DNA from 4 places in the Pseudomonas sp. CAM1A genome. Region 4 is predicted to be linked to each of the others. Evidence: predicted binding sites of a transcription regulator. Region 4 holds the regulator's gene; each other region holds the start of a gene.
The links. Region 4 encodes FliA, which starts transcription of late flagellar genes. Its sites were predicted from a motif close to CTAAAGTTTNNNNNNNNNNNGCCGNTAA; they were not measured.
Positions count from the first base shown of each region.

Region 1: a site for FliA is predicted at 1,174-1,201, ahead of flgM (flagellar biosynthesis anti-sigma factor FlgM). Genes of this name have one in related genera too.
Region 2: a site for FliA is predicted at 1,981-2,008, ahead of ABZO33_RS19590 (flagellar protein MotY). Genes of this name have one in related genera too.
Region 3: a site for FliA is predicted at 1,145-1,172, ahead of motA (flagellar motor stator protein MotA). Genes of this name have one in related genera too.

Region 1 is NZ_JBFNXP010000005.1:11,758-15,366, forward strand. Features, by position in the region: gene ABZO33_RS14280 (chemotaxis protein CheV) at 1-247, opposite strand, end outside; gene flgA (flagellar basal body P-ring formation chaperone FlgA) at 312-1,061, shown strand; gene flgM (flagellar biosynthesis anti-sigma factor FlgM) at 1,237-1,551, shown strand; gene ABZO33_RS14295 (flagella synthesis protein FlgN) at 1,599-2,066, shown strand; gene ABZO33_RS14300 (flagellar brake protein) at 2,147-2,890, shown strand; gene ABZO33_RS14305 (MFS transporter) at 2,957-3,609, opposite strand, start outside.
Region 2 is NZ_JBFNXP010000008.1:444,547-448,155, reverse strand. Features, by position in the region: gene ABZO33_RS19595 (argininosuccinate synthase) at 1-835, opposite strand, end outside; gene ABZO33_RS19590 (flagellar protein MotY) at 964-1,944, opposite strand; gene pyrC (dihydroorotase) at 2,075-3,121, shown strand; gene rnt (ribonuclease T) at 3,118-3,609, shown strand, end outside.
Region 3 is NZ_JBFNXP010000001.1:3,265-6,873, reverse strand. Features, by position in the region: gene ABZO33_RS00035 (HDOD domain-containing protein) at 1-1,106, opposite strand, end outside; gene motA (flagellar motor stator protein MotA) at 1,237-2,088, shown strand; gene motB (flagellar motor protein MotB) at 2,092-3,108, shown strand; gene ABZO33_RS00020 (molecular chaperone Tir) at 3,141-3,609, opposite strand, start outside.
Region 4 is NZ_JBFNXP010000018.1:41,683-45,291, forward strand. Features, by position in the region: gene ABZO33_RS25600 (chemotaxis protein CheA) at 1-224, opposite strand, end outside; gene ABZO33_RS25605 (protein phosphatase CheZ) at 237-1,025, opposite strand; gene ABZO33_RS25610 (chemotaxis response regulator CheY) at 1,045-1,419, opposite strand; gene fliA (RNA polymerase sigma factor FliA) at 1,524-2,264, opposite strand; gene fleN (flagellar synthesis regulator FleN) at 2,261-3,094, opposite strand; gene flhF (flagellar biosynthesis protein FlhF) at 3,209-3,609, opposite strand, start outside.

The sequences.
Region 1 (3,609 bases), on a different contig from region 4:
CTGGCAGACCGGTCGCCATCGACAGGTCGAGGATCGGGATCGTCGCCCCGCGTATGTTGGCCACGCCGCGCACCACCGGATGGGATTTGGGCAGCAGCGTCAGGTCGGGGCACTGCAGCACTTCCCGAACCTTGAAAACATTGATGCCGTAGAGCTGATCGCCATTGAGGCGAAACAACAGCAGCTCCAGGCGATTCTGCCCCACCAGCTGTGTACGCTGATTGACCGAATCCATCACTCCAGCCATGCCGGACTCCTTCAACGATTACCCTGTGCACCAAGTCGGCACGGGCTTTGCTTTTTTGAGCGTCATGCATACGAAAACGACAATTTTCCGACGACTGACGCGCCTGCTGACCGGCCCCCTGGCTGTGCTGTGCCTGGTAGCACCCGGCGCGCGTACGCTGGCGGACTCTTTTACCTTGCCTGAACAGCTTATCGGTGTCACTCAAGGCTTTCTTGAATTCACCGTGGAAGATTATCTGGCAACCACCCAGACCCAGGGCCGCTACGAGATCGAAGTCAACAAACTTGACCCGCGCCTGCGCATGCCGCTGTGCAGTCAACAGTTGGATGCCTCACTGGAAGGCTCGACCCCGCTGGGCCGGGTAACAGTGAGGGTGCGTTGCGACGGTGCCGCGCCCTGGACCGTATTCGTGCCCGCCCAGGTGCGCCTGCTGCGCGATGTCGTGGTGATGACCCGGCCACTGAAGCGCGAAAGCGTCATCGATGAAAGCGATGTGGCGCTGCGCGAGCGCGATGTCGGCACTCTGGGCCCCGGCTACCTGACCCTGCTGGAGCAGGCCGTTGGCATGAAACTGCTGCGCCCCACGGTACTTGACCAGGTTTTGACCCAACAGCACCTGGAACAGGCCGAGGTGGTGCGCAAAGGTGACCACGTTGTGATCATCGCCCGCAGTGGCAACCTGAGTGTACGCATGCCGGGCGAAGCCCTCGACAAGGGCGGGATGCAAGCGCAGATCCGCGTGCGCAACCTCAATTCGAAACGGGTGATCAAGGCCCGGGTAACCGGTGCCGGGCAAGTCGAGGTCGCCATGTAACCTACCCTGCGTCAGGATTTCGACAGAAGGGTGGCGCTGTGCAACCTCGGCCCCTAAACTCTGTCGGATATCGGGATACGCAAGCCAGCTTCAGGCCGTGTTGCATTCGTGCCTAAAGTTTTTTTCGGATTGGTCGAAAACAAGGCATGCGTCCTAATTCCCAGGGGTTTTGATCATGGTCATCGACTTCAGTCGTTTGAATAATTCTCCGTCCGTCACGGGCGGCGTTCGCGGTAACACCGCGTCCGGCAACGCCGCCAAAGCCGGCGAGGCCAACGAAGCGCCCAAGCACACCGGTGCCAGCGGAGAAACAGTACATCTGAGCCCAGAGGCCCAGCAATTGCAGAAGATCAGCGACAAGCTGCGCGATCAGCCCACCGTCAACAGTGCCCGCGTGGCCGAGTTGAAGCAGGCCATCGCAGACGGCAGCTACAAGGTCGACGCCGACCGGGTCGCTAGCAAACTGCTTGATTTCGAAGCTCAGCGCTAACTAGCAGGCGCGCTGACTTCAAGGACGCAACACGCCAAGAGTTAGCCATGCACGACATCACTCTGCTGCAACTGATCGAAGACGACTTAGCACCGACACAGGAACTGCTCGACCTTCTGCAAAAGGAGGCAGTTGCCCTGCACGGCCGGGATATGGCCAAGCTGGAGCAGATCCTTGCCCGCAAGCAATCCCTGATCGTCTTGCTTGAACAGCAGGGGCTGCGGCGCAACAACCTGCTCATTGGGCTCGGCCTCAGCGCCGACCGTGCCGGCGTGAAAGCCGTCGCCGAGCTGTCGCCCAATGGCGAGATCATCATGCAGCAGCTCGATGTGCTGACCCAACTGATGGACAACTGCCAGCAGGTCAACGAGACCAACGGGCGGATCATCCAGGCGCAGCAACACGCCACGACCAATCAGATCAGAATCCTCATGGGCGGCGACACCCCGTCGCTCTATGACAGCCGTGGCGCCACGGCGCCAATTGACAAGCCCCGGGCAATCAGCCAGGTGTGATTATTTGTTTCAAGGCACGGAACATACTGGCAAAATGCCGTTACTTGCGTGTGTCGTTTTTGCCTGGAGATTGATAACCCGTGTTCAATGAATCCGATGCTCCCCAGCCTCCAAAGGTGCTGAACACCCCTTTGGAGATTGCGGCCAATTTGCGCCAGCTGCTGGATAGCCACGACCCGCTGATCATCAGCTTCCATGAACGCAGCCAGCGGTTCCAGAGCTATGTGGTGCATGTCGACCGGGAAAGCGGTGTCCTGGCGCTGGATGAAATGATCCCTCGCGACGGCGAGAAGTACATCGAAAGCGGCGAACCCTTCCGCATCGAAGGCTTCCACGACGGCGTGCGCATCGCCTGGGAAAGCAGCATACCGCTGACCATCACCGAGATCGACGGCCACCGCTGCTACCGTGGCCCGCTGCCCGATGAAGTGACCTATCACCAGCGCCGCAATGCCTTCCGCGCCGCGCTGAAGCTGTCGCAACTGGTCGACGTTACCCTCGACGGCACCCACCTCAAGGGCAACGGCGCGCTGCGCGGCAAACTGCTGGATATCTCGGCCACCGGCTGCAAACTGCGCTTCGACGGCAATGTCGAGGATCGCCTACAACTGGGCCAGGTCTACGAGCGCTTCAAGGCCGGCAATCCACTGGGGTTGACCGACACCCTGGTCGAGCTGCGCCACCTGCACTTCGAAGAGCGCATCAACACCACCTTCGCCGGGGTGCGCTTCCACAACCTCAACGGTCAGGCCCAGCGCAAGATCGAGAGCTTCGTCTACCAGCTGCAGCGTGAAGCGCGGCGGTTCGACAAGGACGACTATTGATCGTCGCCAGCCCATGAAAAACGCCACCCCTCGGGTGGCGTTTTCATTGGAGCCTGGGCGGGCCGCCTAGGACATCGATTTGCCCACCTCGCCTTGCGCCTGCGCACCGGCATCCTCTTCGGTATCCTCCGCCGCCACTGGCGCCTGCATCACATCCTGCACCGTCTGCTCATCCACCCGTGGGTCGAGGGCCGCCGACAGCGGCGAGCCCGCCGCCGGCATTGCCACGTGCCCCAGCGGCGCATCCTGCACCTGGTGCAGCCCGGTGACCGCCTTGGGCCGAATGCGCCACACCAGCACCAACGCGAAGAACACGAAGAAGGCGTAGAGCATCTGCGCACCCAGCAGTTTCATCAACACCCCGGCCGCTAACGGCCCGATACACGCGCCCACACCATAGGTGACCAGCAGCATGGCGGTCAGCGAGACCCGCCGCTCGCTCTCCACGTGGTCATTGGAGAACGCCACCGCCAAGGGATACAGGCAGAACTGCAACAGCGAAATGACAAAGCCCATGGCGAACAGCAGCTCGAGCGGTACCCCCGGCAGGATCGCCAGCGGCGCGGCAGCCAGGGCCAGGCCAATGGCCACGCTGCGGATCAGCACGGCGCGGTCATAGCGGTCGGAAAGCCAGCCCAGCGGCCACTGCACCAGCAGCCCGGCAAAAATGCAGCAGCCCATGAACAGGCCTATCTGCTCGGTACTCAGTCCCTGGCTGG
Region 2 (3,609 bases), on a different contig from region 4:
GGGTCTCGTAGCAGCCACGCGACTTCATGCCGACATAGCGGTTCTCGACGATGTCCAGGCGACCGATGCCGTTGGCGCCGCCAATGCGGTTGAGGTCGGCCAGCACGGTGGCCGGGGTCTTCTCGACGCCGTCGATGGCGACGATGTCACCGTTGCGGTAGGTCAGCTCGAGATAGGTGGCCTGGTCCGGTGCGTTCTCCGGGGAGACGCTCCATTTCCACATGTCTTCCTCGTGCTCGGTCCAGGTATCTTCCAGGACACCACCTTCGTAGGAGATGTGCAGCAGGTTGGCGTCCATCGAGTACGGCGACTTCTTCTTGCCGTGGCGCTCGATCGGGATACCGTGCTTCTCGGCGTAGTCCATCAGCTTCTCGCGGGACAGCAGGTCCCACTCACGCCATGGCGCGATGACCTTGACGCCAGGCTTGAGCGCGTAGGCACCCAGCTCGAAACGCACCTGGTCGTTGCCCTTGCCGGTGGCACCGTGGGAAATGGCGTCGGCGCCGGTTTCGTTGGCGATCTCGATCAGGCGCTTGGCGATCAGCGGGCGGGCGATGGAAGTACCCAGCAGGTACTCGCCTTCGTAGACGGTGTTGGCGCGGAACATCGGGAAGACGAAATCACGCACGAACTCTTCGCGCAGGTCGTCGATGTAGATTTCTTTCACGCCCATCGCCTGGGCCTTGGCGCGGGCCGGCTCGACCTCCTCGCCCTGGCCGAGGTCAGCGGTGAAGGTCACCACTTCACAGTTGTAGGTGTCCTGCAGCCACTTGAGAATCACCGAAGTATCAAGGCCGCCGGAATACGCCAATACGACCTTTTTTACGTCCGCCATGCCATCACTCCACGGGGTTGTACGGAAAGCCGATGATTCTACCGGCCTTGCCGAAAAATTTACAATGGGGCGACAGCTTGTGACGACAAAGCGACAGGAATTGTCGAGAGCGCGACCCGCTGTCGCACTCAGGATTTCGCTGGGGCGGGCTGAGCGACAGCGGCCGCTGGCGTCGCAGGCGCAGGTGTGGTGGCCGCGGGTGCCGGGGCCGCCGGCGCAACCGGTGGCGCCGGTTTCTCCAGCGGCTTCTCGACCGGCGTCACGCGCTCGAGCTGGATGTTCACCCGGCGGTTGCGCGCCCGGTTGGCGGCAGAGTTGTTCTTGGCCAGCGGATAGCGCTCGCCGTGGAAGCGCACGGTGATCTGCTCTTCCGGCACACCATGGGCCTTGAGGTAATCGGCAACCGCCAGCGCCCGTCGGCGCGAGGTGTCGCGGTTGGTCAGGCGATTGCCGCTGTTGTCGGAGTGACCGTTGAGCTCGATGTGATTGACCGTCGGATCGGCCTTCAAATAGTCCAGCAGCACATCCAGGCGAGCACGCGCCGAGCTGTCAAGTTCGATCCCGCCACCCGGGAAACCGACCTGGGTCTGGCGGATCTGGTCATAGTTCATCGGCAGCAGCTTGGCGGCGCACAGCTGGTAGTCACTGTAGGCCTTGGCAAAACTGACCGGCATCACATGCACTTCCATCGGTCGGCCACCTTCGCCCCGGTAGTTGCGCACCACGGTGCTACGACCATCGAGCAGGCCATTGATCAGGCGGCTGGCCTGGCCCTGGCTGGAGGTGAACAGCACGCCGTTACGGGCCATGTGCACCGCGCCGAGGTTGATGTCGCCGCGCCCGGGCTGCCAGGGGGCTGCAGCGGCCAGCAAGGTGGCTGACCCTGCGCCGAGGACGTTGCTGTCCGAGCGCAGCTGGAACGTCGGTTGTTCGCCGGCACGGCGCACGAACTCGCCGCTGCCGAAACCGTCGATCGGCTGGATCAGGCGACATTCGAACTGATCACCCTCGACTTTCCAGGCGACGTTCTCCACGCGAGTCTGGAAGGTCATGGCCCCGGCCGGCAGGCTGGCGACAAGGGTGAACAGGGCTAGGTAACGCTGGCGCACGGGAGGCTCCACTGATTCTGACGGCTTACCTGAATGCTATCGGACGCCTGTCGGAAAACTTGATAGCCGTGCTCGAACAGGGGTTTTCCGGTAGCATTGGCTTCTGAGTTCGACCCGCCTGGAATCTCCAATGTCCGATCGCCTGACCCTCCTGCGCCCCGATGACTGGCACATCCATCTGCGCGATGGTGCCGTCCTGCCCCACACTGTCGGTGACGTGGCGCGCACCTTCGCCCGCGCCATCATCATGCCCAACCTGGTTCCGCCGGTGCGCAACGCCGTCGAGGCCGATGCCTACCGCGCCCGCATCCTTGCCGCACGCCCCGCCGGCAGCCGTTTCGAGCCACTGATGGTGCTGTATCTTACCGACCGCACCAGCCCGGAAGACATCCGCGCCGCCAAGGCCAGTGGGATCGTGTACGCCGCCAAGCTGTACCCGGCCGGCGCCACCACCAACTCCGATTCGGGCGTGACCAGCATCGACAACATCTTCCCGGCCATCGAGGCCCTGGCCGAAACCGGCATGCCCCTGCTGGTGCACGGTGAGGTCACGCGCAGTGAAATCGACGTGTTCGACCGCGAAAAACGCTTCATCGACGAGCACATGCGCCGCCTCGTCGAGCGCTTCCCGACCCTGAAAGTGGTGTTCGAGCACATCACCACCAGCGACGCCGCGCAGTTCGTCACCGAGGCGCCGGCCAATGTCGGTGCCACCATCACCGCCCAGCACCTGCTGTACAACCGCAACCACATGCTGGTCGGCGGTATCCGCCCGCACTTCTATTGCCTGCCGATCCTCAAGCGCAACACCCACCAGGTGGCGCTGCTGGATGCCGCCACCAGCGGCAACCCGAAGTTCTTCCTCGGTACCGACTCGGCGCCGCACGCCAAGCATGCCAAGGAAGCAGCCTGCGGCTGCGCCGGCTGCTACACCGCCTACGCCGCCATCGAGCTCTACGCCGAGGCGTTCGAACAGCGCAACGCGCTGGACAAGCTCGAAGGCTTCGCCAGCAAGCACGGCCCGGACTTCTACGGCCTGGCGCGCAACACCGATACCATCACCCTGGTGCGTGAGGAATGGACCGCGCCGGACAGCCTGCCGTTCGGCGACAACACCGTGATCCCCCTGCGCGCCGGCGAGAAGCTGCGCTGGCGCCTGCTGGAGGACAACGCATGAGCGAAGACCTCTACGAAGACGACCAGGACAGCCAGGTCAGCAGCGGCTCGCGCCACCCGATGGCCGAGCGTTTCCGCGGCTACCTGCCGGTGGTGGTGGATGTCGAGACCGGTGGTTTCAACAGTGCCACCGACGCGCTGCTGGAGATTGCCGCCGTCACCATCGGCATGGATGAAAAGGGCTTCCTGTTCCCCGAGCACACCTACTTCCATCGGGTCGAACCGTTCGAAGGGGCCAATATCGAGGCCGCCGCGCTGGAGTTCACCGGCATCAAGCTGGACCACCCGCTGCGCATGGCAGTGAGCGAGGAAAGCGCGCTGACCGATATCTTCCGCGGCGTGCGCAAGGCGCTGAAGGCCAATGGCTGCAAGCGGGCGATCCTGGTCGGGCACAACAGCAGCTTCGACCTGGGCTTCCTCAATGCGGCAGTGGCGCGCAACGATATCAAGCGCAACCCGTTCCACCCGTTCTCCAGCTTCGACACCGCC
Region 3 (3,609 bases), on a different contig from region 4:
TGCACGGTATTGCTGAACGGGCTCGGCTGGGCGAGCAGTTCCTGGCACAACGTGCGCCAGCGGCCAAGATCTTCGGTGCTGGGTGGCGGTGGTGTCAGCATGTCCGGGTGCGGACGGCGCTGGTGCCAGGGCCAGATCAGCGCCTCGGCCGGGTGGAACAGGGCATGCCGGGCGTGATGGCGGGCACTGGCCGCGGCCTGTTGGTGAACCTGCTGCTGGACATCATCCAGCGTGGTCTGCAGATAAAGGGCGGTAAGCAACTGCCAGCGCAGCAAATGCGGGTTGTCCCAGCCAACCTGGGCGGCGAGGGCAAGGCCGTTGGCCAGCAGCACGGTATTTGGGGGCTGGTTGAACCAGCGGCGCAGGGCCGGCTCTTCGTCCAGGCGCTGTTGCTGGACCAGCGGGTCCTGCTCGCGGGCGATGTTCAGCACCTGCGCCAGTTGTTCGCGCTCGCCCATCAACAGGCGGTAACCCTGGGTGACCCACTCGGGCAGGCGCCAGTGCTCGGCCATGGCCTGGCACAACTGCATGATGCGCACACCGAACAGTTGCTGCTCGACTTCGGCAGCCTCCTCGCCCTTGTGGATAACTCGCAGCTCCCAGGTGTCCAGCAGCTTGGGATAGGCCAGGGCCAGGGGCCACAGGGGCGAGAGGAACAACAGGCTGCCCCAGTGGATTTCCTGCCACAGCCGCGCCAGGCGGCTGGCGAACAGACCGTTGGCCTGCTGGGTGGCATGCTGGCTGATCAGCAGGAACTGGCGCAGCACCGGCGGGATCTCGTCGGCCGGCAGCGATGGCAGGCGTGCCAGCAGCTTGCTGACGCGGGCCAGGCCAAGGCGGTTAAGGGCTATTTCCAGGCTTTCGGCCGGTTCCGCCTGGCTGGCGTTGGCCGGGTGGTTGGCCTCGCGCAGCACGCAGAGCACCAGCGCGGGGCTGTCCTGCATCAGTTCGGCGATATCGCGCAGGGAGCGGCTGCTGTCGTTGATAGCCTGCAGCACGCGATCATGGCTCTCTTTTGGCACCGGTACGCGGATCCCGTCGAGTAGCTTGATCCAGGCCTCTAGACTCGACGGAACCTGACTTGGCACCTTGGTTTCAATTGGCATATTGACATCAGTCCGAACTGGCTTTTCGCAATGAGTGGCTATAGTCTGGCGCAGTTCTGCCGATAAGTAGAAGAAGAGTTTTCAAGCTTCCGTTCCCTATCCTGACCACGACAGCAAGTGCTTCCAACTTATGGCTAAAATTATCGGCATCATCGTCGTATTCGCGAGCGTGCTTGGCGGCTACGTGCTTTCCCACGGCAAGATCGCGGCACTGATCCAGCCGTTCGAAGTGCTGATCATCGGCGGCGCGGCCTTTGGTGCGTTCCTCCAGGCCAACCCTGGTTACATGACCATGCATGTAATCAAGAAGTCGCTGAAGATGTTCGGCACCCGTTTCACCCATACCTTCTACCTGGAAGTGCTGGGCCTGGTGTACGAGATCCTCAACAAGAGCCGTCGTGAAGGCATGATGGCCATCGAGGGGGACATCGAGGACGCCGCGGCCAGCCCGATCTTTGCCAAGTATCCGGCCGTGCTGGGCGATGAGCGCATGACCGCGTTCATCTGCGACTATCTGCGCATCATGTCCACCGGCAACATGGCGCCCCATGAGCTCGAAGGCCTGTTCGACATGGAGCTGCTGAGCATGAAGGAAGAGCTGGAGCACCCGTCCCATGCGGTCAACGGCATCGCCGACGGCATGCCTGGTTTCGGTATCGTCGCGGCGGTACTGGGTATCGTGGTGACCATGGCCTCGCTGGGTGACGGTGACCAGAAGTCCATCGGCCTGCACGTCGGTGCGGCGTTGGTCGGTACCTTCTTCGGTATTCTTGCTGCCTATGGCTTCTTCGGCCCGTTGGCCAACGCCCTGCGCCACGATGCCAAGGAAGAGCTGAACGTCTACGAGGCGATCAAGGCCTCGCTGGTGGCCTCGGCTTCCGGCATGCCGCCGTCGCTGGCGGTCGAGTTCGGGCGCAAGGTGCTGTACCCGGCGCACCGCCCGAGCTTCGCCGAGCTGGAACAAGCAGTACGCGGTCGCTAAGCCATGGAGAACAATCAGCCCATCATCGTCAAGCGCGTCAAGCGCTTTGGCGACGGCCATCACGGCGGCGCCTGGAAAATCGCCTTCGCCGACTTCGCCACGGCGATGATGGCGTTCTTCCTGGTGCTGTGGTTGCTGTCGACCGCCACGCCCGAGCAGAAGATCGCCATCGCCGGTTACTTCAAGGACCCGATCGGCTTCTCCGAAAGTGGCACGCCCTACATCATCGATCTGGGTGGCTCGCCAGAACTGGCGCCGGAAAAGACCATCAACCCGGAAGTGAAGTCCGAGCCGACGCCCGACACCAGCCTGCAGCTGGACAAGGACCAGGTAGAGACCATGGCCGAACAGGTCGAGCGCGAGCGCCTCGAGCTGCTGCTGCAGGAGCTGCAGAACAAGGTCGAGGAAAACCCGCAACTGCAGAAGTTCAAGGACCAGATCCTGTTCGAGATCACCCAGGACGGCCTGCGCATCCAGATCATGGACGCCGAGAACCGGCCGATGTTCGACTTGGGCAGCGCACGCCTGCAGCCGTATTTCGAAGACATCCTGCTGGCCATGGCCGACACCATCAAGGCGGTGCCGAACAAGATCAGCATCAGTGGCCATACCGATGCCAAGCCGTACTCCGGCACCGGCGACTTCGGCAACTGGGAGCTGTCGGCCAACCGTGCCAACGCGGCGCGTCGTGCATTGGTCGCCGGTGGCTATCCGGATGAGCAGGTGGCCCGCGTGGTCGGTTATGCTTCGTCGTCGCTGTTCGACCGTGCCAACCCGTTCAACCCGGTCAACCGCCGTATCGACATCATCGTCCTCACCAAGAAGGCCCAGCGCGATATCGAGGGTGAACAGGGCAAGCCGGAGGCTGCGCCGCCTGCCGCTGACACACCGCCTGCGGGCGCTGCGCCAGGTGCGGCCGCGACACCGGGCGATACGCCGATGCAGCCGCGCGAGCTGCGTCAGAAGCTGAACATCTTCGAGGATGGCGTGCTGAAGATGGATGAGGCCAAAGACCAGTAAGCAACAGGGGCCGCTTTGCGGCCCCGATGCATTCAGAACCCCCGCCTGATCTTGGCCTTGAGATCGGCATGGAAGAAATCCGCATTGTCCCTGTCCGACACTACGCCACCCCCGGCGGGCGAAGCCATGGCCCGGCCAAAGGTCTGCTCGTCATGATAGGCGCGCACGAACAGGTCTATATGCTCTCGCTCGCGCATTACTGGCCACTTGCCCAGCCGCTGCGGCAGGTCAGTCGAGCCAGCGTGGTAGAAAGTCACCCGTCGATGCGCCATGGCCGCTGCGCCCAGTAGCCAGGCCGTCCACCAGTCTTCAGCATGGGCCTCGCAGAGCAGTCCGATCCAGTGAGTGGCATCGGCCATGTGTTGGCAAAAACTGCCATGCAGGTCGTCGTGGGTCTGTCCTTCACTGTCGAAGGGGACGAGTTGGGTGGGAATGCCTTCTAGTAGCAAACGTTCGTTGAGGATGAAGGCATCGAGCCGTTCGTTCTGGTGGTAACTGATG
Region 4 (3,609 bases):
TCGAACACGTTCTCGGCAATGTGGCAGCACTCCACCAACTCATTGAGCTGAAGGAAGCCGGCGCCCCCTTTTACAGTGTGGAAACCGCGGAAAATCGCGTTGAGCAGGTCCGCATCATCGGGCCGGCTTTCCAGCTCGACCAATTGCTCGGACAGTTGCTCGAGGATTTCGCCGGCTTCTACCAGGAAATCCTGAAGGATTTCTTCATCGGCGCCGAAGCTCATTAAACGTGCTCCTTAAAAACCCAGGCTGGACAACAGATCGTCGACATCGTCCTGGCTGGACACGACGTCTTCACGCTTATCGGCATGAATCTGCGGACCTTCACCCCGAGTCGGATGTTTTTCTTGATCTTTTTCAGCACGCAGCTGCTGGTGGTCATGTTCGATACCGGCAAAGCGGTCGACCTGGCTTGCCATCAGCACGAGCTTGAGCAGATTGCTTTCGACTTCGGTGACCAGCGTGGTCACCCGTTTGATCACCTGGCCGGTGAGATCCTGATAATCCTGGGCCAGGACGATATCGTTGATATGGCCCGCGACCTTCTGATTACCTTCGGCGCTATGCGTCAGGAAACTGTCCACACGCTTGACCAGCTCACGGAACTCCGGCGCCGCCACCTCGCGGCGCATGAAGCGCTGCCAGTCGGCGGACAGGCTCTGGGCCTCGGTGGCAAGGTCGTTGAGCACCGGGGTACATGCCTCCGCCAGGTCCATGGTGCGGTTGGCCGCACCTTCGGTGAGGCGGACCACGTAGGAGAGGCGCTCGGCGGCATCAGTGATCTGCGACACTTCCTCGGCCTGCGGCATGGCCGGGTCGATCTGGAAGTTGACGATTGCACTGTGCAGTTCGCGGGTGAGCTTGCCGACTTCCTGGTACAGCCCGCGGTCACGGGTCTGGTTCAGTTGGTGGATCAGCTGCACCGCCTCACCGAAGCGGCCGCGCTCGAGGCTCTCGACCAGCTCCTGGGCATGCTTCTTCAGGGTTGATTCGAACTCACCCAAAGAGTTATTGGTTGACTCCATTGCGCCCCCCAGACGTGACTCAGCCGTTGACGCGTTCGAAGATCTTTTCGATCTTTTCTTTCAGCGCCTGGGCGGTGAAAGGCTTGACCACGTAGCCGTTGACGCCGGCCTGGGCTGCTTCGATGATCTGCTCGCGCTTGGCTTCTGCGGTGACCATCAGTACCGGCAGGTGCTTGAGACGCTCGTCGGCACGCACGGCGCGCAGCAGATCGATACCGGTCATGCCCGGCATGTTCCAGTCGGTCACCAGGAAATCAAAGTTCTCGCTGTTGAGCATCGGCAGTGCCGTGTTGCCGTCATCAGCTTCCTTGACGTTGGTGAAACCCAGGTCACGCAACAGGTTCTTGATGATCCGCCGCATCGTCGAAAAGTCGTCAACGATGAGGATTTTCATGTCTTTGTTCAATTAGACCTCCAAGCAGTCTTAAACGCGCTCGGCGCCGAGCGCGCGCTCAATCAATTCGGCACTACAAAAAAACGACTGCACTGAACCCGGGTTCAACGTGCCCGCCACTCCCCAAGGCGGCTGCGCAAACGCGCGGCGCACTGGCTGTGCAACTGGCTGACACGCGATTCGCTGACCCCCAGGACCTCACCGATTTCCTTGAGGTTCAGCTCTTCGTCGTAGTACAGCGCCAGGACCAGGCGTTCGCGCTCTGGCAGGTTGGCAATCGCATCGGCCAGCGCAGCCTGGAAGCGCTCGTCTTCCAGGTCCCGCGCCGGCTCCAGCTGGCCGCTGGCTCCGTCCTCGTGCAACCCTTCATGTTCGCCGTCCTGCAGCAGGTCGTCGAAACTGAACAGGCGGCTGCCCAAGGTGTCATTCAGAATCCCGTAGTAATCATCGAGACTCAATTGGAGTTCGGCAGCAACCTCGTGATCTTTAGCGTCGCGGCCAGTCTTTGCTTCGACACAACGGATCGCGTCACTGACCATGCGCGTGTTGCGGTGCACCGAGCGTGGCGCCCAATCGCCCTTGCGCACCTCGTCGAGCATGGCGCCGCGAATACGGATACCGGCGTAGGTTTCGAAACTGGCACCCTTGCTGGCATCGTATTTGTTGGCCACTTCCAGCAAGCCGATCATCCCGGCCTGGATCAGATCCTCGACCTGGACGTTGGCCGGCAGGCGAGCCAGCAGGTGGTAGGCGATACGCTTGACCAACGGCGCGTAGCGTTCGATCAGCTCGTACTGCGCGTCCTTGGCGGCCTTGCTGTACATCTTGAAACCGCTCGCGTTCATAGCACCGGCCCTGCACTGGTGGGCTGCACCAGGCGCTCGACAAAGAATTCCAGGTGCCCGCGCGGGTTGGCAGGCAGCGGCCAGCTGTCGACCTTCTGCGCGATGGCCTTGAACGCCAGCGCACACTTGGACCGAGGGAAGGCCTCATAGACCGCCCGCTGCTTCTGCACGGCCTTGCGCACGCATTCGTCGTAAGGCACGGCACCGACGTATTGTAGGGCGACGTCGAGGAAGCGGTCCGTGACCTTGGTCAACTTGGCGAAAAGGTTGCGGCCTTCCTGTGGGCTCTGGGCCATGTTGGCCAGCACACGGAATCGATTCATCCCGTAATCGCGGTTGAGCAGCTTGATCAGCGCATAGGCGTCGGTGATCGAGGTCGGCTCGTCGCACACCACCAGCAGCACTTCCTGGGCGGCGCGGACAAAACTGACCACCGAGTCACCGATACCCGCAGCCGTGTCGATCACCAGCACATCGAGGTTGTCGCCGATGTCGCTGAAAGCCTGGATCAGGCCGGCGTGTTGCGCGGGCGCCAGGTGCACCATGCTCTGCGTGCCGGAGGCCGCCGGGACGATGCGCACACCGCCCGGCCCCTGCAACAGCACATCACGCAGCTCGCAGCGACCTTCGATCACGTCGGCGAGGGTGCGCTTGGGCGTGAGCCCCAGCAGAACGTCGACATTGGCCAGGCCCAGGTCGGCGTCAAGCAACATCACCCGGCGGCCGAGCTCGGCCAGCGCCAGGGACAGGTTCACTGAAACGTTAGTCTTGCCGACGCCACCTTTGCCACCGGTCACGGCGATCACCTGTACGGGATGCATGCTACCCATGTCTGTTCTTTACCTTGTCTCGCTTGGACCCAGGCCACATGAGGGGCTGAACATTCAAGGCCTCGGTCCGGCCGGGCAACCCCATGATGTAGGTACTTTGCACAGTATTCACCCTCAACCCGCGCGCTTGCCAGGGTTGTGGTACAGATCAGCGAACATGTCGGCCATGGCCTCGTCGCTGGGCTCTTCCTGCAACTGCACACTGACGGCGCGGCTTACCAACTGGTGCTTGCGCGGTAGCTGCAGGTCGTCGGGAATGCGCGGCCCATCGGTCAGATAGGCCACCGGCAATTCATGACTGATGGCCAGGCTCAGCACTTCGCCGAGGCAGGCCGTTTCGTCGAGTTTGGTCAGGATGCACCCGGCCAGGCCGCAGCGCTTGTAGCTGTGGTAGGCGGCGGTGAGCACCTGTTTCTGGCTGGTGGTCGCCAGCACCAGGTAATTCTTCGCGGCGATGCCGCGCCCGGCCAGGGTCTCGAGCTGCATGCGCAGCGCCGGGTCGCTGGCCTGCAGAC